3 regions of the Bradyrhizobium quebecense genome follow, and region 2 is predicted to be linked to each of the others. Evidence: predicted binding sites of a transcription regulator. Region 2 holds the regulator's gene; each other region holds the start of a gene.
What was found. The regulator PhoB, encoded in region 2, activates phosphate uptake and scavenging genes when phosphate is short. The targets are predictions, from matches to a motif close to TGTCATNNANCTGTCAT.
Positions count from the first base shown of each region.

Region 1 (9,965 bases), 1.1 Mb from region 2:
GAATGCGCACATAGCCGCTCTTGATCACGAACAGCTCGTTGGCCTGCTCACCTTCGCGAAAGATGAGGCCGCCGGCCCGGACCAGGCGCGTTTCGATATCGTTGCCCGTCAGAAGGCTGAAGCTTGCATCTGCCACTCGAAATTCCTTTCCCCGAATCCGGATGCAGATCTCCTACATCCGGTTGTCTTGCTGCTCCGGCTAAAACAAATGCGCGAAAACAAAGTAGAGCAGGCCCGAGATCAGCATCGCCACCGGCAAGGTCAGAACCCAGGCCATGGCGATGTTGCGGATTGTCGACCATTGCAGGCCGGATCCGTTTGCGGTCATGGTGCCGGCGATGCCGGACGACAACACATGCGTTGTCGACACCGGCAAGCCGTACCCGTCTGCCGCGGCGATGGTCGCCGCTGCCGTGATCTCGGCGCAGGCACCCTGCGCATAGGTCAGATGGGTCTTGCCGATCTTTTCACCCACCGTCACGACAATCCGCTTCCAGCCGACCATCGTGCCGAGACCGAGCGCGATGGCGACCGCAATCTTGACCCAGGACGGGATGAATTTGGTCGCGGCATCCAGCGAGCCCTTGTAGCGATTGAGCGTCGCGACATCGGCATCGTTCAGCCCGCTGTCGCTGCTCTTCATGAGCGAGCGCAACGCCTCCGACACCAGATACATGTCGTTGCGCGTGTTGCCGACGGTCTCGGCCGGGAATTTTGCCAGCGAACCGTACTGAACGACCTGATCGCGGATTTCGCCGACGAGAACGACGAGTGACGGATAGGTATCGTCGGTGAGTTGCCGAAGGGCGATGTAGTTCGTCACCGCCGGACGCGGATTGCCCGTCACCTTGCGATCGGCTCCCCTATCCTCGATCACCTTGCTCGCCGCCGCCGAATTCGCGGTGAATGCCGCGATCTGGCTCGCAGGCATCGCGCGGTTGAGTGCGTAAGCGGTTGGGACCACGCCGATCAGGATGAGCATGATGAGACCCATGCCCTTTTGACCGTCGTTCGATCCGTGGAAAAAGCTGACCAGGGTGCAGGTCAGGATCAGGATGCCGCGGATCCACCATGGCGGCGGCTGATCGCCTTTCGGCTCGCCGAACAGCGCCGGCGTTGCGCGCAACAGCGCGGTTTTCAGCCCGTAGAGCAGGATGGCAGCGAGCGCAAATCCGAACAGCGGCGACAACAGCAGCGCCTTGCCGGTGTTGACGGCCTGCGACCAATCCACGCCGGAGGTCCCCTCCCGTCCGTGCATCAGGGCATTCGCGATGCCGACGCCCATGATCGATCCGATCAGGGTGTGCGAGCTCGAGGCAGGCAAACCAAAATACCAGGTACCCACGTTCCAGATGATGGCGGCGATCAGGAGCGCAAACACCATGGCGAACCCGGCGCTGCTGCCAACCTGAAGGATCAACTCGACCGGCAACAGCGAGACGATGCCGAAAGCAACGGCGCCACTGGAGAGCAGCACACCGATCAGATTGAAGAGGCCCGACCAGACAACGGCAATGTGGGCCGGCATCGAACGGGTGTAGATCACGGTGGCGACGGCGTTCGCCGTGTCGTGAAAGCCGTTGACGAATTCGAAGCCGAGCGAGATCAACAGCGCCACGAACAGCAGCAGGAACGCGAGATAGGATGTCTTGCCGGGGCCCGTCGCGCCAACATCCGCGTAGATGCTGTAGGCCACGAACAGCAGCGCGGCGCCGACCACGCCGAGATAGATGATGCCGGTGAGGGGATGAAAGCCTTTCTCGAGATCGGGCCCGCCGCTACGCGCAGGCTCGATCGAACCAGGTAACGCTGCATCGCTCATGGATCGCCCTCCCTCACGGCCGCGGGAGGACAAAAGCGGCCATGTGACATTTGGACTACGTTGACATGACGTCCATATGACAGTTCCATGAAAGACGATGTGCCCGGCCTGCGGCCGGCGTCTAATCTATTGATAAATTTAGCGTAACGGCGCCATCTGTCGCTCGCGGTGCGTTAAGCTTGGCTTCCTGTCAGATTGCAAGACGCTCATTTCGTCGCAAACGCCACTTCACCAAGCGTAGCGCACCACGCCCTTGCCGGCATAGCTCGAGGTAACGTTGGAGAATTCGCCTTCGAACGTCGCGGCCGCCGACCAGCCATTTCGCCACTTCATGTCGACCGATGCCGTCGTCAAGGCGGAGTCGCTTGCCTGCGCCGCGCCGTTGACGACAAAACTGGCGCCCGGCAGCGCCTGGAAGGTGGCCGCAGCCAGGCGGTTCGGATTGCAGTCGTGCGCCCAGGCGAAGCGCGTGCGCAGCGTCAGGATGCCGTCCTGCATCAGGAAGGACTTGTCGGTGCGGACGCCGAGCTCACTGCGCGGATCCGTCACGCTCCGGCCGGCATACCGAAGTGCAAAGCTCGGCAAGCCCGAGGTCGCCTGCTCAGCGTAGGCAGGCAGTTCGAAGCTCGTGAATTCGCCTGCGGCGTAAGGGGTGATCCCCACGCCGCCGGTCCACGGCGCGACGAAACGATAGCCGCCCTCAAGCCTGCCGGAATAGGCATTGGCATTGAACTCAGCGCGAAGCTGGTCGATGCCGGCGGCCGTGACCGTGCGGTTGGTGGTGATGTCTTGCCAGCCATAGGCGAGCGCGGCGGTCACGTAGGCCGGGCCATCGGTATGGCGGATGTAAGCACCGGCCTGGAATAGATCGGAGCGGCCACCGCCGAGTGTGTTGACGCTGAAGCTGGTGCCGCCGCCAGCGAGCGCGAAGCCCGCAAGTGTGTTCGGCGAGAACAGATAGTCTGCTCCGACTGCCGTGCCAGCAATGCGGCTCGTGGTGTCATTTGAACCAATGGCCGCATTGCCGCTTGTCGATTGCGAGCCACCATATCCCGCCACCCACACGTTCCAGCGCGGCACAAGCGCCGCCGGCGGCGCTTTGGTGAACATCGCAAACGCGTCATCGCGATGGCGTGCCGCATAAGCGCTCGTCTGGTCGCCCTCCTCCGCGTAACCGGTCGCCGCCGATGCTCCGCCAAAGCCATTACCCCTACCCATGAACGGATCGGCAAGCAGGCCCATGAACTGGTGCATCGCATTGAATGTGGCCTGCTGCGAGCCCGTAGCGCTCTCGCCGGAAGCCTGCGTCAGGCCGCCGGCGGAGAGTGAGCCGTAGAGCAGCGGAATGCTGCCGTTGCTATTGAAGAAACCAGTCAGTGCGTTGCCAACCGCCTGCTGGTTGCCACTTGGAAGCGCATAGTTCAGGAACAAGTTGAGATAGGCGTCGTTGGCGTCATAGCTCAGTGCGGTTTGAAAATTCGCCGGCAGGTTGGTGTTGACGAGCGAACCGAACGTCCCGGACACACCGCCTGTTGCGGTCAGGATGGTGTATTGCTTGTTAACATAGCTGCCTAGGGCATAGAACGCGTTCACGGTAGCGCCGTCGAGCGTGGCCGTGCCGCTGACGGTGGCGAAGGATGCAATCGATGGATTGACCCGCACCTGATAGATCGCACCCTGCTGGAAGGCGAGATTGCCCGACACCGTCATCGACGTGCCTGGCGAGCCGTTGCCCGGCGCGAATATGGCGCCGGAATTGACTTGTGTCGCTCCGACCGTGCCCACGCCCACGAGCGTGCCACCCGCCACGGTGAGATTGGTAGCCGCCGACAGGTCGCCGCTGACGTTGAGCGTACCTCCCTTCACCGTCCACGGATTGGTTTGTCCGTATGTCCCGGTGACCGTCCAGGTCGCATTGTCGACCACGTTGAAGGTCGAAAAGCCCCGGTATTGCTGGGCCGCGCCGATCGAGCTCAGGTCGAAAACCGCAGTGCCGTGGCCCCCGAGCTGGAAAGTGTCGCTGCCGGACGCGGACACCAGACCTTGGATAGATGAGCCCGGTGCAAGCGTCAGCGTGTTATTTCCACCGCCGAATTGAATCGCGGTAGAGCCCCCAAAGATGGAGCCAGCATTAAAGATTGATGTTCCACTGCCCGTCGTCGAGATTGCAAAGGTCCCCGCAATGGAGCCGACGTTAAAGACGGACAGTCCGTCGCCGCTAGCCAAAATTCCGTAAGCCAAACCGAAGATGCTGCCGCTCGCAGCGTTGGTTACAACCGAGCCTCCAAATATCTCCAAAGCCGCATAGTTGTTGCTACTGATGATGCCATAATTGGAAACGACGACACCAGATCCGCCGGAAACTCCGACGATGTCACCAGTGATGCGTCCGCCAGCGTTGTTCACCACAGAGCCATTCGCAACAGCAACGGCCACTATAAAGAGTCCGATAATCCCCCCAGAATTGTTGATGTTGGCGGTGCCGCCGACGGTGATCGCCGTCGGTCCAGTAGTGAAGATGGAACCATCCGCCTTGTTGGTTAGCGTTAAATTGCCGCTAGCCACTACGCCTTTGATTGGTCCCCAAATGATGCCACGGGATTCATTAGTTACCGTTCCGTCGTGAATGGAGATGCCGGCAGAATTGCCTGTGAGCGTACTCCCGGTGCCGACGTTGATGGTGACGCCAGCCTCGCTGCCGGTTCCGTAGCCAAAGCCTTGAACACTAGCACTGGTGCCAGGTGCGCCGCCGCCCTGATTGGTGGTCGTGCCCGTGCAGAACGCCGTCACTCCGTCAGCGGCTGCGGGCGTGCAGTCGGCATAGGCCGGCCGGTTCATCCACAACGGAAGTGCTGTCAGTAGTCCCGTAGCCAGCGTCAAGCGACGCAAAGCGACGCCGCGATAGTGAATTCCCAACTTGCGCATTCCCAGCCTTCCCGTCGGGCAATCCAGATTAGAAAGCGCCAACGCTCGGGCACAACTCTGAGGCGATTATCGTAACAGACGCAATGTGGACTGAACCGACTCAACTACCGAAATTGCGGATCGTCGCCTCTTGTTGCTACACGGCAACAATCTGCTTGGCTTGGTCTTGGCGCTAACGGTATAAGCGGTATGGATATCCGGATCGCGGCGCGCGCGGACTGGAGTCATCTGGGGTTCGTGATCTCGAAGGATCGAGATGCTCCGTGAACGTCCTAATGCTGGGATGCCGGCGTCGCCGGCACGTGCTGCTCTTCGGCATATTTGTGCGCCAGCCAGGACGTGATCACGCCTGGGATGAAGCCGACCAGCCCGTAGAGGATGAACTGCACGGCGCCGCTTTCGGAGCCGTGCGAGGCGTAGGTCAGCGCTGCGCCGACGAACGCCACCGCGCCGACGATCAGCATCCGCACCGTCGGCGTGATCCGCCGCATATGCATCAGGATGTCGTCGACCGCGCCGAACATCAGCGACGGCACGATGCCGAACAGATAATTGTATTGCAGCGACTTCACGAACACGACGAGCAGCTTCGCCACCTCGCCGCCATTGGTCTCGGTCCAGTAGCCGGACTGATAGGTGGTCATGAGCAGCAGCAGGAAGCCGCCGATGAACGGCCCGATGGCTGCGAAGATCAGATAGCGTTTCATAGCGTGCCCCTGCCCGACATCAGGCGAGTGTAACGCAGTCACGCAACGGTTCTAGGGAAAATCGAAAGCGCCCGGTAATGTTCCGGGATCATCGCGTCGATGCGCTGCAACAGCCGGACTTCGCTGCGATACGGAATCGCCCGGACACAGCCGGGCGATGAGATCGTGAGTACCGAGGTGAGCGCTGAAGCTGTTACTCACCCCACGCGGCGAACGCGTCGTTGAAGGCGCGCTCGCCGGGGGCGCCCTTTTCGATCGCGATGATGGCGCGGCGCTGGTTGGTATAGACCAGCGGCACGTCGAACCAGGAGCGCTCCTTCAACAGCTGCAGATTGCGCGAGCGGTCGGCGTCGACGTTGGAGAGGCCGACCAGGAAGAAGCCGTCGGTGACCTTGACCGCGAGCCCGGCCAGCGGCGTGCCGCGCGCCTGCTCGTTGGACTTCATCAGGATGCCCGGCACGTTGCCGACGCCGCCATTGGCGAAGTCCTGCGGCAGGATGAAGGTCAATTCCGCGGTGTGGCTCGCCGGCAGCGATGAATCGGTGTTGCGGCGGAACGACATCGTCATCTTGAACTTGCGATCGGGGATGTCGATGTCGGCGCGCACCGCGATGTCGGGCTTCTGGTTGCCCGAGCCCTTGACCTGCTCGGTGCGCCAGACCACCGAACCGACATATTGCTTGCCCTTCGGATCCGACGGGTCCTCGTCATAGAGCACCACGCGCTGCGCCACCGGAGCGACCGGCTCGCCCGACGACGACGGCTGGCCGACGCGGTCGGTGATCTTCTTGCTCGAAGGCGTCGCCGCGGCATCCTTCGGCGCCTCGACGGGGGCGGAGGATTTGAACAGGCTGCTGACGAAGGCGGTCGCCTGCTGCCGCAGCAGGATGCCGGTGCCGGCCAGGATCAGCAGGATGCCGATCACGATCGCGGTCTTGAACGGGAACATCGAACCGACACGCGGCCGCTTCGGCTCGCGCTCGGCATTGCTGACCCGCGCGCGCGGCGGCGGCGCCTGGGGCGGCTGCGGGGCGTAGCGCTCCGCCTCCTCGATCGACTCCTCGTAGGAATACGGCGCCTCGGGATCGCCGCCGCGGTTTTCGAGGCTCGGCTCGAGCCGGTCGAATTCCGGCGAGGGCGACGGCACGTTGGCGTAGGTCTTGCGCGCGTTGCGGCTGGCTTGCGCGGCGGCCCGGCCGAGATCGTCGGCGTCGGCGGTGATGTCGCGGAAGCCGCGCACACCCGGGGCGGCCGGGGGCGGCGCGCCTTCGGGGCCACGGCGCGGCGCAGCCGGCCGGGCGGGCGGCGCCTGGGTATCGGTGCCGGCAGCAACCTGCGGGTTCTGCGGCCGTGGTGGGGCCGGCGGCGGCGCGTCGGGGCGCAAATTGCGCGGGCGGGGTTCGACCGGCGGCCGCGGGCGCGCGGCATTGTCGGCGGAATTGGCCTCGGGCGGCCTTGTATTTGCCTCCGGCGGTCTTGGATTGGCACGGCGCAGCGGGTCGCTGCTGCGGGCCGCCCCGCCGCCGGGGCGCGAGGCCTCGCGGGCGCGCTGCGCGGCCTCGGACTCGACCTTGCGCACCGCCTCTTCCAGCGACAGCCGTTCGCGGGTGATCTCGGATTCGGAGAGCGGCGGCTGCACGCCGCGGAGTTGCTGGATCAACGCCGTCCGCGCCCGCGCATACAGCGCACGGCGGGCTTCGCCGGGGGCGTTGGGGTCCAGTCCGGCGATGGCACGGGCGATCAGCGGGTAGTAGTCAGCCATTTCCACACAATTGGTGGGATATAGGTAATATCCCGTTAAGCCTCGAACGGATTCTGTACCAGAATAGTATCTTCACGTTCCGGGCTGGTGGAAAGCAGGGTGACCGGGCACCCCACCAGTTCCTCGACCCGGCGGACATACTTGATGGCCTGGGCCGGCAGGTCCGCCCAGGACCGCGCATTGGCGGTCGGCTGCTTCCAGCCCTCGATGATCTCATAGATCGGCTCGATGCGGGCCTGCGCGCCCTCGCCCGCCGGCAGATGGTCGATTTCCTTGCCGTCGAGCTTGTAGCCGATGCAGACCTTGATGCTGTCGAACCCGTCGAGAATATCGAGCTTGGTCAGCGCCAGCCCGGCAATTCCGCAGGTGCGGACGGTCTGCCGCACCAGCATCGCATCGAACCAGCCGACCCGGCGCTTGCGCCCGGTGTTGACGCCAAATTCCTTGCCGCGGCGGCCGATTTCCTCGCCGATCTCGTCGTTCAGCTCGGTCGGGAACGGACCCTGGCCGACCCGGGTGGTGTAGGCCTTGCAGATGCCGAGCACATAGCCGACCGCGCCCGGACCCATGCCGGTGCCGGTCGCGGCCTGCGCCGCCACCGTGTTGGACGACGTCACATAGGGATAGGTACCGTGGTCGACGTCGAGCAGCGCGCCCTGCGCGCCCTCGAACAGGATGCGCTTGCCCTCGCGGCGCTTGATATCCAGCAGCCGCCACACCGTCTCGGCATAGGGCAGCAGCTTCGGCGCGAACGCCGTCAGTTCGGCGAGAATCCCCTTGCCGTCGATCTCCTCCAGATTGTTGCCGCGGCGCAGCGCATTGTGGTGCGCCAGCAGGCGTTCGATCTTGTGCGGTAGGGTATCGAGATCGGCGAGATCCATCAGGCGGATGGCGCGGCGGCCGACCTTGTCCTCATAGGCCGGGCCGATGCCGCGGCGGGTGGTGCCGATCGAGGTGACGGCGTTGGAGGATTCGCGCAGCGAGTCGAGCTCGCGATGCAGCGGCAGGATCAGGGTGACGTTCTCGGCGATCCGCAGATTGTCCGGTCCGACCGCAACGCCCTGGCCCTTCAGCTTGGCGACCTCGTCGAGGAAGGCCTGCGGGTCGAACACCACGCCGTTGCCGATCACCGCGAGCTTGTTCGGGCGCAGCACGCCGGAGGGCAGCAGCGCCAGCTTGTAGGTCTCGCCATTGATCACGAGCGTATGGCCGGCATTGTGGCCGCCCTGGAAGCGCACGACGATGTCGGCCTGTTCCGACAGCCAGTCGACGATCTTGCCCTTCCCCTCGTCACCCCATTGGGCGCCGACGACGACAACATTGGCCATTGCGAAGATGTTCCCTTCAGGTGTTTCAGAGACCATGATCGCGGCGAAAACGCGTCCGCCCACAGCGACCATGCATGATATGCCCAGCCCAAACCGCGGCGGCCGGCCGCGGCGCACGCAAGGCGCCTACCGGATAAAGGAAGCGGGTCGGCTGCGCAAGCAAGAAGGGGGTCGTTTGCGCCTTTTAGACGAGCTACAACCCTTTGATATCCCCTGAAAATTCCATGCCGTGCCCGGCTGCGCCGGACTGGCGGGAATTTAATGTTGGGGCGGCCTTGGGCTAACCGTACGGCCGATTGATCGCCGGGCCCATTGCGGCGATCATTCGCCCGTATCAACCGGCCCGGACCATGCCCAATTCGACACAAGCGACGATTGCGCTGCGCAAGCTAGGCATTGCCTTCAAGCTCCACACCTATGTCTACGATTCCAGCGCCGAGAGCATCGGGCTGCAGGCGGCGGAGGCGCTCGGGGTCGACCCGAACCGCATGCTCAAGACGCTGATGGCGGAGGTCGACGGCAAGCCGGTCTGCGCCGTGGTGCCGTCCGACTGCGAGGTCAGCATGAAGAAGCTTGCCGCAGCCCTCGGCGGCAAGTCGGCCAGGATGATGCGCCCGGCCGATGCCGAGCGGCTGACCGGCTATCATGTCGGCGGTATCAGCCCGTTCGGCCAGAAAAAGAAAGTGCCGACCGCGATCGACGAGACCGCGCTCACGCATGTCAGCGTGTTCGTCAATGGCGGCCAGCGCGGCCTGCAGATCGAGATCGATCCGAACGACGCCGCGCTTGCCGCCGGCGCCACGATGAAGGCGCTGGTGGCGACGCAGGATTAGAGCTTCGGTTACGATTGAATCAGAATCGAAGCTCCGGCTTCTTGCTCTAGCGCGCGTTCTTCACGCGAACCGGTGCCCACTTCGCTCGAAAACGCTTCGCGCGATCAATGCGAGGGCTTGTCCCTGTTGAACTCCGCGCCGACATAGTCGGACAGGCCGGACAATTCCTCCGCCGAAATATCGTTGACGTTGAGCCTGAGCTGCATGATCGCGAGGTCGAGCAGATGTGCGGCGAAGGTCGCGCCGGCCGCCGTCACGATGCTGCGCTGCTCGATCAACACCGCGATGACGTCGCGCAAGCTGCGCATTTGCACTTGATCCATGGCCCTCTGCCCGATGCTGGCAGTCGTGATGTGTGTTGTCATTGGGATACCGATTGTAATGTGCTGATGGACGCCGCGCTGGCGGATGAAATGTATGGCAGCCGCTCGGCTTCCTCGCCGAGATGCAGGATGCGCGATGGCAGCTCGCGGACTTCGATGTCGATCGTCATCGGCGGCGGAATCAGCGTCACCGAAGCTTTCGGCCAGGGCGCCGGATTCGGGCTGACGGCGGTGAAGCGATAGGCGGCTGCGATCTCGAGCGCGA
Region 1 is NZ_CP088022.1:104,506-114,470, reverse strand. It holds gene HU230_RS00600 (Crp/Fnr family transcriptional regulator) at 1-136, opposite strand, end outside; gene HU230_RS00595 (inorganic phosphate transporter) at 200-1,822, opposite strand; gene HU230_RS00590 (autotransporter outer membrane beta-barrel domain-containing protein) at 2,051-4,747, opposite strand; gene HU230_RS00585 (DUF5413 family protein) at 5,020-5,454, opposite strand; gene HU230_RS00580 (hypothetical protein) at 5,648-7,216, opposite strand; gene HU230_RS00575 (adenylosuccinate synthase) at 7,252-8,544, opposite strand; gene ybaK (Cys-tRNA(Pro) deacylase) at 8,895-9,377, shown strand; gene HU230_RS00565 (hypothetical protein) at 9,482-9,700, opposite strand; gene HU230_RS00560 (cytochrome P450) at 9,739-9,965, opposite strand, start outside.
Region 1: the regulator PhoB is predicted to act here: its motif matches at 1,899-1,915, upstream of HU230_RS00595 (inorganic phosphate transporter).

Region 2 (9,965 bases):
CCCCATGAATTTCATCAAAGCTATCGTCGCTGCCGGCCTGGTCGCCGCTTCGACGTCGGCCTTCGCTGCCGATATTACCGGCGCCGGCGCAACGTTCCCGTTCCCGATCTATTCGAAATGGGCTGACGCCTACAAGAAGGACACCGGCAATGGCCTGAACTATCAGTCGATCGGTTCCGGCGCCGGCATCAAGCAGATCCAGGCCAAGACCGTGACCTTCGGCGCGACCGACGCGCCGCTCAAGGCCGAGCAGCTCGAGAAGGACGGCCTCGTCCAGTGGCCGATGGTGATGGGCGCGATCGTTCCGGTCGTGAACCTGGAAGGTGTCAAGCCGGGCGATCTCGTGCTCTCCGGCGAAGTGCTCGGCGACATCTATCTCGGCAAGATCACCAAGTGGAATGACGCGGCGATCGCCAAGCTCAATCCGAAGCTGACCCTGCCGGCCGACGCGATCACCGTCGTGCGCCGTTCGGACGGTTCGGGCACCACCTTCAACTTCACCGACTACCTCTCCAAGTCGAACGCCGACTGGAAGTCCAAGGTCGGTTCCGGCACCGCGGTCGAGTGGCCGGTCGGCGTCGGCGCCAAGGGCAACGAGGGCGTTGCCGGCAACATCGGCCAGACCAAGAACGCGATCGGGTATGTCGAATACGCCTATGCCAAGCAGAACAAGCTGACCTACACCGCGCTGGTCAATAAGGCCGGCAAGACCGTACAGCCGACGATCGCCGCCTTCCAGGCTGCTGCGTCGAACGCTGATTGGTCCAAGGCTCCCGGCTACTACGTGATCCTGACCGACCAGCCGGGCGAAGCCTCCTGGCCGATCACCGCGGCGACCTTCATCCTGATGCACAAGGACTCGACCGACAAGGCGGCCTCGCAGGAAGCGCTCAAGTTCTTCAAGTACGCCTTCGAGAAGGGTGGCAAGGCGGCCGAAGAGCTCGACTACATCCCGATGCCGGAATCGGTCGTCAAGCTGATCGAGAAGACCTGGTCCTCGGACATCAAGAGCTAAGTCCGACGCTTTGAACAACACCTGTGCCGCCTCCCAAGGGCGGCACAGGTCGACCGATTGAGATCCGGGCTCCATCACCGCGGCAAGAAACGCGGGGCGGGGACCGCGGTTCGCGCCCCGGGTGGCGCAAGCCGGACCGACGCCCGGCCAAATGCGTCAGTGAAGATCGCTTCGGGGCGTAGCGGTTTGCGTAGCTTTCACATAGTAATGAGGGGATTGGCGTGGCAGACATGGCTGTTCAGAGCGATGTGATGGAAGCCGCGGGACCTTACGATCGCGCCAAGGCCCTCAGCGCCTTCAAGCTCGGTGATCTCACCTTCTATTGGATCACCCGTGTCTCGGCGATCTCGGTCCTGTTGATCCTCGGCGGCATCATCCTGTCGCTGATCGCCGGCGCCTGGCCGGCGATGAAGGAGTACGGCTTCGCCTTCCTCTGGACGCAGCGCTGGGCGCCCTCGGCCGATCCGCCGGTGCTCGGCGCGCTCGGCCCGATCTACGGCACCTTGATCACCTCGGTCATCGCGATGCTGATCGCCATTCCGGTCGGCATCGGCATCGCCATCTTCCTCACCGAGCTCTGCCCGCAAATGCTGCGCCGCCCGATCGGCATCGCCATCGAGCTACTCGCCGGCATTCCCTCGATCATCTACGGCATGTGGGGCTTCTTCGTGCTGGGCCCGTTCCTGGCCAACACGTTCCAGCCCTTCATGATCCGGATCTTCGAGGGCGTCCCGGTGCTGGGTGCGGTGTTCGCAGGTCCGCCGTCCTATCTCAGCCTGTTCAACGCCGCGCTGATCCTCGCGATCATGGTGCTGCCCTTCATCACGGCAATCTCGGTCGACGTGTTCAAGACCGTGCCGCCGGTCCTGAAAGAAGCCGCCTACGGCATGGGCTGCACCACCTGGGAAGTCGTCCGCAGCGTCGTGATCCCCTACACCCGGGTCGGCGTGATCGGCGGCATTATGCTGGCGCTCGGCCGCGCGCTCGGCGAGACGATGGCGGTGACCTTCATCATCGGCAACTCGTTCCGCATCTCGTCGTCGATCTTCGCGCCGGGCACCACGATCTCGGCGGCGATCGCCTCCGAATTCGCCGAGAGCGACGGCCTGCACCAGTCCGGCCTGATCCTGCTCGGCCTCTTGCTGTTCGTGCTGACCTTCTTCGTGCTCGCCGGCGCGCGGCTGATGCTGATGCGGCTTGAAACGAAAGCGGGGAAATAGGGCCATGAACCCGATCTACAAATCCCGCCGCCGCAGCGACATCGTCATTCGCGCACTCTGTGTCGGCGCGGCGCTGTTCGGCGTCACCTGGCTGGCGCTGATCCTGTTCACGCTGGTCTATAACGGCCTTGCCGGCCTCAGCGTGCAGCTGTTCACCCAGAACACGCCGCCGCCGGGCTCGACCGAAGGCGGCCTGCTCAACGCCATCGTCGGCTCGGTCATCATGACGGTGATCGGCGTCGGCATCGGCGCGCCGCTCGGCCTGTTCGCCGGCACCTACCTCGCCGAGTACGGCAAGCACGACAAGCTCACCTCGGTGATCCGCTTCATCAACGATATCCTGCTCAGCGCACCCTCGATCATCATCGGCCTGTTCATCTATGGTGCGGTGGTGGTGCCGATGCGCGGCTTCTCGGCGATCGCAGGCAGTCTCGCGCTCGCCGTGATCGTGATCCCGGTCGTGCTGCGCACCACCGAGGACATGCTGCTGCTGGTGCCCAATCCGCTGCGCGAGGCGGCTTCCGCGCTCGGCCTGCCGCGCTCGCTGGTGATCAAGCGGATCGCTTATCGTGCTGCGCGTAGCGGCTTGATCACCGGCGTGCTGCTGGCGACCGCCCGTGTCGCCGGCGAGACCGCGCCGCTGCTGTTCACCGCGCTGTCGAACCAGTTTTTCAGCTGGGACTTGACCAAGACGATGGCCAACCTGCCGGTGACCATCAACAACTTCGTGCAGAGCCCCTACGCCTACTGGAAAGAGCTGGCGTGGAGCGGCGCACTGCTGATCACATTCACCGTGCTCGCGCTGAATATCGGCGCGCGTATCCTTGGTGCCGAAAGGGCCGCAAAATGACCGAGCTCTCCGTTTCAACCAGTAACCCGAGCCACGTTGCACCGCATACGCCGCTGCCGGAAGCGCCGCCGAAAGTCACGGTGCGCAACCTTAACTTCTATTACGGCGAGCACCACGCGCTGAAGAACATCAACCTGACGCTGGGTACCAACCGCGTCACCGCGTTCATCGGACCGTCCGGCTGCGGCAAGTCGACCCTGCTGCGGATCTTCAACCGGATGTACGACCTCTATCCCGGCCAGCGCGCCACCGGTCAGCTGATGCTGGACCAGACCAACATTCTCGATCCCAAGCTCGACCTCAATCTGCTCCGCGCGCGGGTCGGCATGGTGTTCCAGAAGCCGACGCCGTTCCCGATGACGATCTACGAGAACATCGCCTTCGGCATCCGCCTCTACGAGAAGATCTCGAAGTCCGAGATGGACGACCGGGTCGAGAAGGCGCTGCGCGGCGGCGCGCTGTGGAACGAGGTCAAGGACAAGCTGAACGCTTCCGGCCTGTCGCTTTCCGGCGGCCAGCAGCAGCGCCTGTGCATCGCGCGCACCGTGGCGGTGCGGCCCGAGGTGATCCTGTTCGACGAGCCGTGCTCGGCGCTCGATCCGATCTCGACCGCCAAGGTCGAGGAGTTGATCCAGGAGCTCTCCGAGGACTACACGATCGCAATCGTCACCCACAACATGCAGCAGGCGGCGCGCGTCTCCGACAAGACCGCCTTCATGTATCTCGGCGAGCTGATCGAGTTCGACGACACCAACAAGATCTTCACCTCGCCGAGCGATCGACGGACTCAGGATTACATCACCGGCCGGTTCGGCTGAGGAGATACAAGATGGCTTCTGAACATACCGCCAAGGCATTCGACAGCGACCTGCAGGAGTTGACTCGCCTGGTCGCCGAAATGGGCGGCCTCGTCGAGCGGATGATCACCGAGTCGGTCGACGCGCTGATCCGTCGCGACGTCGCGCTCGGCAAGCGCGTGGTCGCCGCCGACATCGAGATCGACAAGCTGCAGCGCGTCATCGAAGAGCGCGCGGTGCTGACGATCGCCCGCCGCCAGCCGATGGCGATCGACCTGCGTGAAATCGTCAGCGCGATGCGCGTGGCCACCGACCTCGAGCGGATCGGCGACCTCGCCAAGAACATGGGCAAGCGCGTCGCGGCGCTGGAAAGCGATTTCCAGCCGCTGAAGCTGATCCGCGGCCTGGAGCACATGACCGACCTCGTGCTGTCGCAGGTCAAGTCGGTGCTCGACGCCTATGCCGCGCACGATCTGCCGGCGGCGATGAACGTCTGGAAGGGCGACGAGGAGGTCGATGCGATCTGCACCTCGCTGTTCCGCGAGCTCTTGACCTACATGATGGAGGATCCGCGCAACATCTCGTTCTGCATCCATCTGATGTTCTGCGCCAAGAACATCGAGCGGATCGGCGATCACGCCACCAACATCGCCGAAACCGTGTTCTACATGATCGAGGGCCAGCAGATCACCGACAAGCGCCCGAAGGGCGACATGACCAACTTTGCCACCACGGTGCCGGGTACCTAGGACATGATCCGCAGGCGCGGGGCCGGATTGTCTTCACGACAAGTCGTCTCCGCGGGGATTATGGTCAGGAAAGTAAGCGTTTCGGTTTGCGTCTGGGCAACGGATCACCACAGAGAGAGAATTTAAACCGATGAGCGCACGCATTCTGGTAGTCGAAGACGAGGAAGCGCTGACGACACTGTTGCGCTACAACCTCGATGCGGAAGGCTACGATGTCGAAACGGTCGGGCGCGGCGACGATGCCGACACCCGCCTGAAGGAGCGCGTTCCCGACCTCGTGGTACTGGACTGGATGCTGCCGGGCCTGTCCGGCATCGAGCTGTGCCGCCGCCTGCGGGCGCGTCCCGAGACCAAGCAGCTTCCGATCATCATGCTGACCGCGCGCGGCGAGGAGAGCGAGCGCGTGCGCGGGCTTGCCACCGGCGCCGACGACTACATCGTCAAGCCGTTCTCGGTGCCGGAATTGCTGGCACGGGTGAAGGGCCTGCTGCGCCGCGCGAGCCCGGAGCGGCTTGCAACCGTGCTGACCTACGGCGACATCGAGCTCGATCGCGAGAAGCGCCGCGTGGCGCGCTCGGGACGTCCGATCGATCTCGGTCCGACCGAGTATCGGCTGCTCGAATTCTTCCTCGAGCATCCCGGCCGCGTGTTCAGCCGCGAGCAGCTGCTCGACAGCGTCTGGGGCCGCGACATCTATATCGATGAGCGTACCGTCGACGTGCACATCGGCCGCCTGCGCAAGCTGCTCAATCCGGGCCGCGAGCAGGATCCGATCCGCACCGTGCGCGGCGCCGGTTATGCGCTCGACGACCGGTTTGCCAAGGCCGAGCCGCAGCCGTAAGGCTTGCACGGCAACCTCAAGCCACAACACGGCGTTGTCCCGGCTTTCGCCGGGACGACGCTGGTGGATACTTCCGCGCTACGATCACACAAAAAAATCCCCGCTTTCGCGGGGATTTGTTTTTGCAGTCCAGGCAGTTTCCCGAGTGCTACTTGATCTGTGGCTTCGCCGACGGCCGGCGGCGATCGTTGGCGGGCTGGTAGGCAACGCGCGAGTGATGCGCGCAATAGGGCAGGCCGGCGAGCGCCTTGCCGCCGCAGAAGAAGAATTCCGGGCTCGAGGGATCGCCGACCGGCCAGTGGCAGGTGGCCTCGTTGAGCTCGAGCAGCGACAGCCGCTGGCTCATCGGCACCACGTTGTCGAAGGAGATCGGATCGGGCTCCATCTCGACCTCGAAGGCGTGCGCAAGCGCGGTGTTGCCGCGCGAGACCGGGCGCGCCACCCGCATCATGTGCTGGGCGGGGCGGGCCTTGCGCTGCCGCGGCGCGGCCGTGGAGGGGGCCTTGGCGCGGCCGGAGAGGCCGAGCCGATGCACTTTGCCGATCACGGCGTTTCGCGTCACATTGCCAAGTTCCGCCGCGATCTGGCTGGCCGAGAGGCCGGATTCCCAGAGCTTCTTCAGCTGCTCGACGCGATCGTCGGACCAGGTCAATACAGTCATCGCATTCTTCCTTTCGCATGGCGCCGGCCACTCATCGGAGCGGCGCTGCGAGCCAATCTGGACAAATATCCCTGCGGCCAGAATCCCTTAGCCCTCGCCGGGCACGGTGTTGCGCCCGAACGTTTACACGAGACACGAAGGCTACTTAGAGGGTCCAGTACTGCCGCACGAGATGTCGTACCCGACAGGCCAAACGCTACAATATGGCGTGACTCTGGCGCAAGAGTCCGCGGCCGTGCGTCCACATGTTCCCACAAAGTTAAGCATTGCTATGAGGCTTTTCCACCGCACCGGAATGCTCCGGATTGCGCTGGTTTCGCATTGCAGGAAGGCCAGCAAAGGCCGGCTCCTGACGATTGACACTTACCGGCCGCCGCATAGAATGACCCGTACGTGCCGCCCGCAAAGGCGGCCGTTTTGTTTTCCGAAGCTGGCGGTTGCTGCGTTGGCGTCAAGGCGCGCAGCAATTGACGGCTTCAAACCGGCAGTGAACGCCATGACCAACGCCTCGTCGCATCTGCTCCCCGTCTTCGCCCGGGTCGATCTCGGCTTCGAGCGCGGCGAGGGCGCCTGGCTGATCGCAACCAACGGCGACCGCTATCTCGATTTCACCTCGGGTGTCGCGGTGAACGCGCTCGGGCATGCGCACCCGCATCTGGTCAAGGCGCTGCAGGAACAGGCGACCAAGCTCTGGCACATGTCGAACCTGTTCAAGAGCCCGGACGGCGAGGTGCTTGCCGCGCGGCTGTGCGAGCAGAGCTTTGCCGACTTCGTGTTCTTCTGCAATTCCGGCGCCGAAGCGATGGAGGGCGTGATCAAGCTGGTCCGCCACCACCACTTCTCCAAGGGCCATCCCGAACGCTACCGCATCATCACCTTCGAAGGCGCCTTCCATGGCCGTACGCTGGGCACGCTGGCTGCGACCGGCTCGGCGAAATATCTCGAAGGCTTTGGCCCGCCGATGGACGGCTTCGACCAGGTGCCGCACGGCGACATCGAGGCGGTGAAGAAGGCGATCGGCCCGCACACCGCCGGCATCCTGATCGAGCCGGTGCAGGGCGAGGGCGGCGTGCGCTCGGCGCCGCAGGCGTTCTTCAAAGCACTGCGCGCGCTGTGCGACGAGCATGGCCTGCTGCTCGCCTTCGACGAGGTGCAGACCGGCATGGGCCGCACCGGCGAGCTGTTCGCCTACAAGCGCACCGGCGTCACGCCGGACGTGATGTCGCTGGCGAAGGCGCTCGGCGGCGGGTTCCCGATCGGCGCGGTGCTGGCGACCGCGCAGGCTGCGGCCGGCATGGCGCCGGGCTCGCACGGCTCGACTTTCGGCGGTAATCCGCTGGCGGTCGCCGCCGCCAATGCGGTGCTCGACGTCATGCTCAAGCCCGGTTTCTTCGAGCACGTGCAGAAGATGTCGCTGCTGCTCAAGCAGAAGCTCGCTTCCGTGGTCGACCGCTATCCCGGCGTGCTGTCGGAGGTGCGCGGCGAGGGCCTGTTGATCGGAGTCAAGGCGGTGGTGCCGTCGGGCGATCTGATCGCCGCGCTGCGCAACGAGAAGCTGCTCACCGTCGGCGCCGGCGACAATGTGGTGCGGTTCCTGGCGCCCCTGATCGTGACCGAGGCCGAGATCGACCAGTCGATCACAGCGCTCGAGCGCGCCTGCTCTGTGCTATCGGCGCCGCAGCCGAAGAAGGCGGCTGGATAATGAGCAAGCCGGTCCGTCACTTCCTCGACATCAACGAGCTGCCGCTCGCCGAGCTGCGCAACATGCTCGAAGCCGGAGCCGCCATGAAGGCGAGGCTGAAGGCGCATGAGAAGGGCAGGAAGCCGCTCGAAGGCAAGACGCTGGCGATGATCTTCGAGCGCCCGTCGACCCGCACAAGGGTGTCGTTCGACGTCGGCATGCGCCAGCTCGGCGGTGAATCCATCATGCTGACCGGCGCCGAGATGCAGCTCGGCCGCGGCGAGACCATCGCCGACACCGCGCGCGTGCTGTCGCGTTATGTCGATGCGATCATGATCCGCATCCTCAACCATGACGCGCTGCTCGAGCTCGCCGCCCACGCCACCGTGCCCGTCATCAACGGCCTGACCCGGCGTTCGCATCCCTGCCAGGTGATGGCCGACCTCATGACCTATGAGGAAAACCGCGGCTCGATCGAGGGCAAGACGGTGGCCTGGACCGGCGACGACAACAACGTGCTGGCCTCCTGGGCGCACGCTGCGGAGCGGTTCAAGTTCAATCTCAACATTGCCACCCCGCCCGAGCTCTCGCCGAAGAAGCCGATGCGGGACTGGATCAAGGCCACCGGCGCGCCGATCATGCTCGGCACCGATCCGGAAGCCGCCGTGCGCGGCGCCGACTGCGTCGTCACCGACACCTGGGTGTCGATGGGCGACAAGGAGGGCGAGCACCGCCACAACGTGCTGAAGCCCTATCAGGTCAATGCCAAGCTGATGTCGCTCGCCAAGCCGGACGCGCTGTTCATGCACTGCCTGCCCGCGCATCGCGGCGAGGAGGTCACCGACGAGGTGATCGACGGCCCGCAATCTGTGGTGTTCGACGAGGCGGAAAACCGCCTGCATGCGCAGAAGGGCATTCTGGCCTGGTGTTTCGACACGGTCGCGTAGTCGACGACATCAATGCCGTCGTCCCTGCCTTGTGCGCAATTGCGCACTGGAGCAGGGACCCATACGCCGCGGCCTGCGAAAAAGGCACATGGGCAGACGCCTTGTGCCGCGACAAAATCCTGTGGTTGATGGTGTGGACGGCCCCCTACGGCATCAGTGTGCCAGAATGAGGTTGTTGTAAATCTCAGACAAGGAGACCGTCCGTGAGAGAGATTATCCGTATTGGGATGGATACGTCGAAGCATATTTTTGTGCTGCATGGAGTTGACGCGGCGGAACAGCCGGTGTTGCGCAAGAAGCTGTCGCGCAAGCAGGTGCTTGAGTTTTTTGCCAAGCTTCCGCCGACCGTGATCGGGATGGAGGCCTGCGGGGCGGCTCATTACTGGGGGCGCGAGCTTGGCAAGCTTGGCCATGAGGTGAAGCTGATAGCGCCGCAGTTGGTGAAGCCTTATGTGCTGCGGAACAAGAACGACGGGCGAGATGCGGATGGGGTGTGCGAAGCGATGGGCCGACCGCGGATGCGGTTTGTGCCGGTGAAGAGCGCCGAACAGCAGGCCGCGCTGATGCTTGCAGGTGTCCGCGATGGGCTGATCGGCCGCCGTACCCAGCTCAGCAATGCGATCCGCGGCTACGCGGCGGAGTTTGGCCTGATCGCGCCGAAGGGGTTGGACAAGATCGAGCCGCTGTTGGCCCGGATCACGCAGGACGAGAGCGTTCCCGCTATGGCGCGCGAGCTGTTCGCCATGCAGGGCCGTGACTATGCGCAGTTGCAGGGTGAGCTGAAGGCGGTCGAGGCCAGGCTGCTGGCCTGGCACCAGGCCAACGCCACAAGCCGTCGTCTGGCCCAGATCCCCTCGGTCGGTCCGATCATCGCGACCTCGCTTGTGATGAAGACGCCGGACCCGCACGCCTTCCGCTCCGGCCGCTTGTTCGCGGCCTGGCTCGGCCTGACGCCCAAGGACCATTCCACCGCCGGCAAAACCAGGCTCGGCAAGATCACCCGCGCTGGCGACGAGACCCTGCGTCGCCTGCTCGTGGCCGGGGCGACCGCGGTGATCCGGCAGGCAAGGCTCGGGCGCGGCCACCCCTCGCGCTGGCTCGTGGCGTTGCTCAGGCGCAAGCCGCCGAAGCTTGCGGCCGTGGCGCTCGCCAACAAGGTGGCCCGCATCGCCTGGAAGCTGATGGCGACCGGCGAGAGCTATGA
Region 2 is NZ_CP088022.1:7,785,014-7,794,978, forward strand. It holds gene pstS (phosphate ABC transporter substrate-binding protein PstS) at 5-1,015, shown strand; gene pstC (phosphate ABC transporter permease subunit PstC) at 1,246-2,235, shown strand; gene pstA (phosphate ABC transporter permease PstA) at 2,240-3,085, shown strand; gene pstB (phosphate ABC transporter ATP-binding protein PstB) at 3,082-3,903, shown strand; gene phoU (phosphate signaling complex protein PhoU) at 3,915-4,631, shown strand; gene phoB (phosphate regulon transcriptional regulator PhoB) at 4,762-5,472, shown strand; gene HU230_RS37250 (GcrA family cell cycle regulator) at 5,621-6,133, opposite strand; gene HU230_RS37255 (aspartate aminotransferase family protein) at 6,630-7,835, shown strand; gene argF (ornithine carbamoyltransferase) at 7,835-8,761, shown strand; gene HU230_RS37265 (IS110 family RNA-guided transposase) at 8,965-9,965, shown strand, end outside.

Region 3 (9,965 bases), 4.3 Mb from region 2:
CTGGTCGGTGTAGAGCGGAACGAAGATTTCCTCGAACGGGATGTCGTTGGCGCGCAGCGCCAGCCAAGGCCGCATCGACCATGACGAATAGTTCTTGTTGCCGATGACGAGCTTGAGCATGCCTGTGAATCCTGTTGCCACGCCAGTTTGCCATAGTGCATTGCACGCGTTCAACCTGTACATGACGCGGATGCGGATGCAGCGCGGCGCGGACCTGCCGCGCGTTGACGAAGGAAGGCACCAATGACCGGCTATTGGGTCGACATCCTGGCCGTCGGCTTCTTCGCGCTGGAATGGCTGGTCTACGCCATCACGCTGGAGCACACCGCCTACGGACGCGACAGCCTGTCGGCGCGGATGCATGTCTATCGCGAGATCTGGGTGAGGAATCTGCTCAACCGCGATGCGCGGATGGTCGACATGCAGATCATGGCCAGCCTGCAGAACGGCACCGCGTTCTTTGCCTCCACCAGCCTGATCGCGATCGGTGGCGCGCTGGCGCTGCTGCGCGCGACCAGTGACGCGCTCGCGGTGCTCGGTGCGCTGCCGGTCAACCTGACGCCCTCACCCGCTTTGTGGGAGATCAAGTGCATCGGGCTGATCCTGATCTTCATCTACACGTTCTTCAAATTCGCCTGGGCCTATCGCCTGTTCAACTATGTTGCGATCCTGTTCGGCGCGATGCCGCCGGCCGGCCAGCGCGATACACCGGAAGCCGAGGCGCATGTGATCCGCACCACGCGGCTGTTCGAGACCGCGGGCCGGCACTTCAATCGCGGCCAGCGCGCGTTCTTCTTCGCGCTCGGTTATCTCGGCTGGTTCGTCAGCCCCTGGGTGCTGTTCGCCACCACCGCCGCGGTCGTCATCGTGATCTGGCGCCGGCAGTTCGCCTCGAATGCCTGGCAGGCGATGGGAAGCTGAGACTTGCCTCGGCTCACGATGCGAAATCGCGCGGCGTAAAGTCGAGGTCGAGCACCTTCCATTCGCCGTAGCGATCCCGCGGCAGCATCGCATAGGGCTGGCAGGCCTGCAGCGCCTCGGTCGCGCTCTTGAGCAGCAGCGGCCCCTTTTCCGATGCGGTAGCCTCGATCAGCAACGGCGATGCGCCGAGCTTGCCGTCGGGCTTCATGAACACCCTGAGCTTGATCCTGACGTCATCGCCGGTGCTCAGCGTCGCCGGGAGTTTCATGCAGCTCTTCAGATGACGGCGGAACTCGGCGACCACGCTGGAGCCGACGTCGGCCTGCTCGGTGGCAGCGGCGTCGAAATTGTCCTTGCCGGGACCGGGGCCGTGCGGCGCTTCGGCCGGCGGCTTGATGGGGATGTCGGGCGGCAAACCGAGCATGACATTGTATTTGACGGACAGGTCCGGCTCGGGCTGCACATAGGCGGGTGGCGACGGCGTCGCTGCTTGCTGCGCCATTGGCTGGGGCATCGGCGGCGTCTGGGGTGCCGGCGTCTGCGGTGCCGGCGGCTCGACGGCAGCATGCTGCGGAGCCGGGCTGGGCTTGGGCTCCGGCGGCGTCGCCTGCTTCTGCGGCGGTTGCTGCTGGGCCTGCTGCGGCTGTGCTGCCGGCGCTTGCGCCGGTGGTTCAGACTTGGCCGTGTCCACGGGCTTGTCGAGCGATGGTAACTGCAGCTCCGGCGTCGGCGACGGGCTCGGCACCGGATCGGGCTTGATCTCGCTCTTGATCTCGCTCCTGGCGACCTCCTGCGGCGTCACGATCTCGACCGGCACCGTGTCAGCGGCGACTGGATCGAACTGATGCACCTCCGAATACAGGAAAATCAGCGCGAGCAGCATCAGGTGCACGAACACCGATGCCATCAGATCCGCGTTTGGCCGAAACTTCATCCCACTCGATCACATCAGTGTCGTCTCCCCGCCGGTCACAATACCGGCTGGAACCCGCCTGCCTCAATCCCCATTCGGTGCAAAACCGCAATCGGCCAGCGCGCAATAGCATGATCCGGACCGCTGCCCAGCCATTTTCCGCGCGGCGATTCACAGGCAAGGACCCAACGCGCCATGGGCGTTCAGATGGGCCGTCAGCGCGCGGCCGTGCCCCCGATTGCCGAAATCTCGCGCATGTCCTCATCCGACAACTCGAAGTCGAAGATGTCCAGATTTTCCTGGAGCCGCTCGAGCTTCGACGTGCGCGGGATCGCCGAGACATTCTGCTGCACCAGCCAGCGCAGGCAGACCTGGGCAGCCGTCTTGCGATAACGGTCGCCGATCCGCGCCAGCGCGCGATCGCCCTTGACGCGTCCTTTCGCGATCGGGCTGTAGGCGACGAATGCCATGCCATGGCGCGCACAGGCTTCGATCACATCGGCCTGGCTCAGATAAGGATGGTACTCGACCTGATCGCAGGCGAGCGGCTCGGGGCACGCCGCCACCGCCTCCTCGATCAGCGCCACGTTGAAGTTCGAGACCCCGATATGCCGCGCCAGTCCCGCCTGCTTGACCCGCGCCAGCGCACCGAGCGTCTCGGCAAGCGGCACGTGCGGATGCGGCCAGTGCAGCAGCAACAGATCGACCTCGGCCATACGCAGCCGCGCCAGGCTCTCTTTGGCGGAACGTTCGAGATCCTTCGCCATGAAATGTGTGGTCCAGACCTTGGTGGTCAGGAACACATCGTCGCGCTTGATGCCGGAGGCGCGCAGCCCCTCGCCGACCTCGCGCTCGTTGTCATAGATCTGGGCGGTGTCGATGTGCCGGTAACCGAGCCGCAGCGCCTGCTCGACGATGCGGGCGCAGGTCCGCCCGCGCAGCTCCCAGGTGCCGAGCCCGATCGCGGGAATTCTGGCACCGTTGCCTTCGACGACATTCATGCGCCCATTATGCGCGCATGACGAGGACCTGCCAACTCACGCATGGGTTCCGCGATGAGCCGTCGCGACGGCTCACCGCTCCGCCTGGTAACCGTCGGTCAGCGTCTTCAGGAAGGCGATGATGTCGGCTTCGTCCTGCGCGGTCATCGCGGGCGTGTCGCCGAGATGGCGCTCGAACGGCGGATCGGCGACGTCGACATTGCCGTGATGCTTTTCCGGCAGATCGTCGTATTTCCGCACCGTACCGTCGGCCGCACGCGGGTAGACCCTCTCAGGATTGGTATCGCGGAAGTTATAGAAATCCAGCACCTGCTCGAGGCTCGTGAAGACGCCGTTGTGGAAGAACACGCGGCGGGTTGCGGTGTTGCGCAAGGTCGGCGTCAGAAACATCCCGCAATATTGCGTCTGCTCGGCAATGTCGGTGCGATACGGACCGCAGACCCCGAGATCGAAATAGTTGGGATCGCGGTTGCTGGCGAGCGCGGCGTTGCGCGGCGCGCCGAGCGCCTCATACTGGTGATCGGTGAACAGCGGCGGCAGGCCGTCGCGGGTAGGCGCCGAGGTATGGCAGCCGGCGCAATTGGCGTTGTCCGGATCGTTGAACAATTGCAGGCCGCGCAACTCGCTCTCGCTCAGCCGCGCCCTGCCTTCCAGCCAGTAGTCGAACTTGCTGCTGTAGGGATGGAAGCTCGGCTCCTCGACCTGATAGCGCGCGACCGCGAACATTGCCTCCGCGACCAGCAGCCGCGTGTTGTCGAAGATGTTCGCGCCGAACAGTTCGGCAAAGCGCGGGGCATAGCTCGCCTGGCGCAGCTTCTGCGCCACCACCTCGATGCTGCCGCCGTCCATCTCATTAGGATCGAGCAGCGGGAAGATCGCCTGGTCCTGCAGCGTATCGGCGCGGCCATCCCAGAACAGCCCACCCTGCGGCACGATGTTGACCGCCGACGCCGCGGTCCCGGTCGCGACCTTTTTCGCACGCGCAGCCTGCTGGCCTGCCGCGGCCAGTTGCGCGAAGTCGACGAGATTGTCGTCCTCGTCCTTCTCGGGTCCGATACTGAAATTCGGCTGGCGTTCCAGATAGGTCAGTCCCGGAACGGCGCGCGTCCCCTGCCGCGATTGCGCGGGGCCGCCGAACATGACCGCCGCATCGCTGGGCGGCCCGTAGGCGTGATCCGGACTGTGACAGGAGCCGCACGACAATGCGCCTGACGAGGACAGCGACGCGTCGAAGAAGATCTTCTGGCCGAGCTGCGCCATGCCGGACAATGGGGCGATCGGCGGACGCCTGAGCTGCACCGGGCTCGGATTTGTCCCCGGAAGTCCTTGGGTCTCGACTGCCGCAACGGCGCCGGCCATGCAGAGCAGGCCGGCGCCGAGAAGCCACAACATGCGGCCGTTCATATGACGTCCAGTGATCCCAGAGCGTTAGTGATGGGGATGATCATCAGGCGGGCTGACGATGACCGTGCCGGCCGTCGGATCGAGGAACAGCTTGTTCTGCTGATCGTCGCGGTCGTGATCGTGATCATGGCCATGATCGAAGTCGAACATGTCCGTGATCGATTCGACGCTATCGTCGAACGCGCCGCCGCCGAGACGCTGGCCGTGCAGCCAGTTGTCTTCGATGAAGCGCACGACGGACGCCTGCGAGATGCGCGTGTGGCTGACGAAGTTCTTCTTGGCGTAAGGCGAGATCAGCAGGAACGGGATCCGCGTGCCGGGACCGCAGCGGCCGTTCACCGGCTGACCGTTCAGGCCCTTTGGCTGCGTCTGCTTGCCGATGCCGCGGCCGCACTGGCCGGGACCGTTGACCTGGTCGGCTGTCGGATCATACGAGGCGCTGATCGGCGCAACGTACTGGTGGTCGTACCAGCCGTCGGAGTCGTCATAGGTGATGATGACCGCGGTCTCGCGCCACTCCTTCTGCTTCTGCAGGAAGTTGATCAGCTCGACATTGCCCACCTGCTCGTCGAGCGGATCGGAGTTGCCGGGATGACCGTCCTGATAGGCCGGCATCTTGATGTAGGAGACGGCCGGGAAGTTGCCGGCCTTCACCGAGGCGTAGAAGTCCTCGAGATCGTAGGCATGATTTGCCGGATCGAGCGTCTTGCTGCCGGGCACATAGCTGCGGCCGATTGCGTCGACCGAGCTCGGCCGCGCATGGGTCGGGTTGGCGGTCGACTTGTAGTACTGGAACCAGGCATGGTGCGGGGTGTAGTCGACGATGCTGCCGTTGACGTTGCTCGAGAAGGTGCTGCGGGCGCAGTTGGTGGTGCCGTTGCTGTTCTTGAGCGTCAGGTCGAAGCCGCCCATGAAGCTGCCCCAGCTGATGTGCTCGGCATTGAGCAGGTCGCCGATGTTCTTGCTGGTCATCAGGACCTGGCTGGTCGTGCTCGAGCAGGCGTCGTAGGCAGGGTCGGTATCACCGATCAACGTCAGGCCGCCCTGGCCGTCGGCGATCGACGATGACGTGCCGACGATGTTCTGCGCACCGTTGGTCTGGCCGGCAACCACCTCGAGCGCGCCGGGCGTCGACGGACCAAAGGTGTCGGTCCAGCTATTGTCGCTCATCGCGAAGTTCTGTGCGTAGTTCCAGAATGCGGTGACCGTGTTGCCGTCGAAATAACCCATCACCTGCCCGTTGGTGCCGAAGGCGCCGACGCCGCCGGCGGTGCCGCGACCGGTGAATTTCGGAAACAGGTCTTCCTTGCCGTTATCGACCGCCTGCTGCTCGGGCGTATAGGCGTGGTTTTGCGAGCGCGTGTTGGCCTGGGTGCGATCGAGCCGGAACGGATTGGTCGCGCCCGTGCCGTTGGCCGGATTGGTGTTCGGGTTGTTGGTCAGCAGATTGGCGTTGGCGAGGTTGTTGACCTTCGGCGTATGCGGCTTCGCAATGAACGGAATCGAGCCGGTCGGGTTGGCCGCATTCGGGTAGGTTGCGAAATAATGATCGAATGAGCGGTTCTCGTTGAAGATCACGACGAGATACTTGATCGGCGTTGCCGTGTGGATGTCGTGCGGATGACGATGAACGTGATCTCTATCATCGTCGTGAGCGGCGGCGCTGCACACAACTGCAGCAGCAGCGACCAGACAGACTCCGACCGTTGAAAGGAATTTCGCCTTCACTTCTTGCCCCATTTTTTAAGGATTTATGACGTCGACATGCGACACATTAGCCAGCGCGCGTAACAGCTCTGTGTCGGTTTTGCGATTGACGTGTCATCGCGACGTGATCGTCACGCGTTCGATCTCACGCGGCGGTTGCGGCGCGCGCGAACGAATATCGCATCGATGTCATCGAATCGATCGCGAACTCAATGACGCCGGCACGCGCGTCATGTTGAGACCTACTTCCGCGCGTACGACGTGTTCATGTACGCACGATCCGGCACGATTCCTGTAGTCGTACAATTCAACGCGACGTATTGGGCCGAGCCAGCTAGTCCTTCATCCCCGTGATCGACGCGCTCACCGCTCTCGGATCGCGCATCGGCCAGCGGCCGCTTTCGACCTGCGCCAGGAAATCGCCGACGATCCGGTTGTATTCGTCGGGCTCCTCGATGTTGATGGCATGGCCGCAGTTCGGCATGACGGCGAGCGCGGCCGACGGAATGCTCTGCTTCATCAGAATGCCCGGCAGCAGGCACGGCCAGTCCTCGTCACCGGTGATGATCAGCGTCGGCACCGTGATGCGCTTCATTTCGTCGACCAGCGTGTAGAGCGAGGGTCGCTCCTTCTGCACACCCTGCTGAGTGTTGGCCGATCCCACCGCCGAGTGCTCGGCCAGCATGGTCTTGAACTCGGCGTGGCCGCGCGGATCCTTGTTCTCGTACTGCACGCGCGTCGGCCCGTAGGCGTAGCGCTCGGCGAACGCCGGCATGCCCTCCGTGCGGATCATGCCCGCGATCACGTCGGCCTCGGCGCGAAACGTCTCGCGCTTGTCGAGCTCGGCGCCATAGCCGCAGCCGCCGATGCACAGCGACAGCGCCCGCGCCGGATGACGCAATCCGAAATGCAAGGTCGCAAAGCCACCCATCGAGAGGCCGATGATATGCGCCCTCGGCGCGCCGATGTGATCGAGCACGGCAAGGATATCGTCGGCGGCGCGCGCCTGCGAATAGGACGAGACCTGCTCGGGCACATCAGACGGCGGGAAGCCGCGCGCATTGTAGGCGATGGTGCGGAAGCGCTTGCCGAAATGCCGCATCTGCGGCTCGTAGCTGCGCAGGTCGCCGGCGAATTCATGGACCAGGATCACCGGATGGCCGGATCCGGTCTCCTCGAAATAGAGCCGCACGCCGTCGTCGGTTGTCGCGTAGGGCATGGTGGTCTCCTGCCTTCTTGCTTTGGGTGTTACGGGATGGTTGCCCCCGCCTGGGGTTTGGCGCGCGGCAAATATGTGCCGTGCTCCTTGCTGCCGACAAGGGTGCCGTCGTCGACGACCACCTTGCCGCGCACCATGGTCAGCACCGGCCAGCCGGTGACCTCGAGCCCTTCATAGGGCGTATAGTCGGAGCCGTCATGGATCAGCTCGTGGCGGATCGTCACCTTGCGCTCGGGGTCCCACAGCGCGATGTCGGCATCCGAGCCGACGGCGATCGTGCCCTTGCGCGGATAGAGGCCGTAGATCTTGGCGTGATTGGTGGCGCTGAAGGCGACGAAGCTGTTGAGGTCGATGCGCCCCTTTACCACGCCCTCGGAGAACAGGATCGGCAGCCGCGTCGCCACACCGGGGATGCCGTTCGGCACCCAGCGGAAGCTGGTGCGCCCCTTGGGCGCGAGCTTTCCTTTCGGGTCGTCGTAGCGGAACGGGCAATGGTCCGACGAGAACACCGAGAACACCTTCTGCTGCAAGCCTTCCCAGCACGCCTGCTGGCTTGCGACGTCGCGCGGCGGCGGCGAACAGACGTACTTCGCGCCCTCCATATTGAGCTGATCGAGGTCTTTCTCGGTCAGCATCAGATATTGCGGGCAGGTTTCACCCATCACCCGCAAGCCCCGCTGCTGCGCGCGCCGGATCTCGTCCATCGCCTCGCGGTTCGAGACATGCACGATCATGATCGGCACGTCGACAAGCTCGGACAGCGAAATTGCGCGATGCGTCGCCTCGCGCTCGACCGGGATCGGCCGCGAGGTCGCGTGGAAGCGCGGCGCAATGTTGCCGGCGCGTTCCAGCCGGTCGGTGAGGAAGCGGATGGCGTCGAAGTTCTCCGCATGCACCATCAGCATCGCGCCGGTCTCGCGCGCGACTGACATGGTCTCGAGCAATTCGCGATCCGACAGCGCCAGCCCCTCATAGGTCATGAAGACCTTGAGCGAGGTATAGCCGTCCTCGACCAGCGCCGGCAGCTCCTGGCCCAGCACATGCTCGGTCGGGTCGGTGACGATCAGATGGAAGGCGACGTCGACATGGCATTCGCCGTCCGCCAGCGAATGGTAGTGCTTGAGCGCCTCGCGCAGCGTCTGGCCCTTCTCCTGCAGGCAGAACGGCAGCACGGTGGTGTTACCGCCGAACGCCGCCGAGCGGGTGCCGCTGGCAAAGCCGTCGGCCATCACGATGCCGTCGCCCGACGGCTGGGCGAAGTGGACGTGGCTGTCGATGCCGCCCGGCAGCACGAGCCGGTCGGTGGCGTCGATGATCGTGGCCGCATCGCCGAGATCGCGGCCGAGCGCCGTGATCTTGCCGTCACGGATTCCGACGTCGCAGGCAAAGGTGTCGGCAGCGGTGACGACGGTGCCGCCACGAATGATGGTGTCGAAGGACATCAGTCTGTCCCCTCTTTCGGTGAGCGATGTTCGATGATTGCAGCAAGCGGCTCCGCCAGTCCGAGCGTTGGTTTCGGATCAGGCCGCCGGAAGGTGCCGGCGACCGCCTTGCGCGGCTTGAGCACGGCAAGCGTCTCCGCCTGGCGCACAGCGGCCGCGACCGGATCGACCACGGGCACCGGAATACGGTCGCGGACCCTTGCGGCAAGGCCTGCGAGCGGCGCGCCCGACAGAATGACGACGTCGGCGCCGTCCTGTTCGACCGCCCGGTTGGCGAGCGCGACCAGCAGCTCTTCCTTCTCGGCCTGCACGTCGGAGATCGACTGGAAGCCACCGTCGAGCGTGCGGATGCCGGCGCAGCGTGAACTCAGCCCGTGCATGGCGACGCATTCCTCGTACCAGGGCGCCAGCGCGCCGGCGAAGGTCACGATGGAGAACCGCCGGCCGAGCATGCAGGCGGTGAGCATCGCGGCCTCGGCCAATCCCACCACCGGAAACGCAAACAGCTCACGCGCACCGAACAGGCCGGGATCGCCGAACGCGGCGATGATGGCGGCATCGATGCCGGGGCCGGCCTCGGCCAACATTTCCAGCGCGATCGCGCCGCCGATCTGAGCCTCGGCGCGGGTCGCGATATAGGGCACGCCGCGCGCGGCGGTCGCGGGCACGAGTTCGGTGCCGGCTGAAGCCACCTTGCTACCGGCGGCATGGAGCAGATCCGTGACCGCCACTGTCGTGTTGGGATTGAGCAGCAGGATCTTCATGGCGCAACGTTCCTCGTCTTGCGGCCGCGCGGCTTTGCGGGAGTGTCCGGTACCGCGTCGTCATCCGCCTCGTCATTCAGTGCCTTGCCATCCAGCGTCTCGGCGACGATCTCGCCGGTGCGGCGCACATGGTGGGCCAGCATCTGCCCGGCCCGCGCCGCATCGCGGCGCCTGAGCGCGGCCAGGATATCCTGGTGCTCGCGCACCGATTCATCCCAGCGCCCGAGCACCGAGAGCGCGAAGAAGCGCGCGCGCTCGGCCCGCGCCAGCAGCGCCTCATGCGTCGCCTTCAGCACCGCGTTGCGGGCGAAGCCGACGATCGCCGAATGGATCTGCTGGTTGACTTGAAAATAGTCGCGCAGCTCGCCCCGGCCGTGATGCCATTCGATCTTGTCCTGCAGCGCATCGAGCCGTTCGAAATCGGCGTCCTCCATCCGCAGCGCGGCGAGCTCGGCGGCGCAGCGCTCGATGCCGCTGACGGCCTCGAACAATTCGGTCAGTTCGGCACGGCGGAACGGCGCGACCACGGCACTGTGGTTGAGCCTGAGTTCAACCAGGCCTTCGTTCGCCAATTGCTTCAGCGCCTCGCGCAGC
Region 3 is NZ_CP088022.1:3,366,335-3,376,299, forward strand. It holds gene HU230_RS16295 (glutathione S-transferase family protein) at 1-120, opposite strand, end outside; gene HU230_RS16300 (DUF599 domain-containing protein) at 244-921, shown strand; gene HU230_RS16305 (hypothetical protein) at 935-1,855, opposite strand; gene HU230_RS16310 (aldo/keto reductase) at 2,050-2,835, opposite strand; gene HU230_RS16315 (cytochrome-c peroxidase) at 2,908-4,227, opposite strand; gene HU230_RS16320 (phospholipase C) at 4,264-5,967, opposite strand; gene HU230_RS16325 (alpha/beta fold hydrolase) at 6,281-7,165, opposite strand; gene hydA (dihydropyrimidinase) at 7,195-8,607, opposite strand; gene HU230_RS16335 (aspartate/glutamate racemase family protein) at 8,607-9,371, opposite strand; gene HU230_RS16340 (GntR family transcriptional regulator) at 9,368-9,965, opposite strand, start outside.
Region 3: the regulator PhoB is predicted to act here: its motif matches at 5,982-5,998, upstream of HU230_RS16320 (phospholipase C).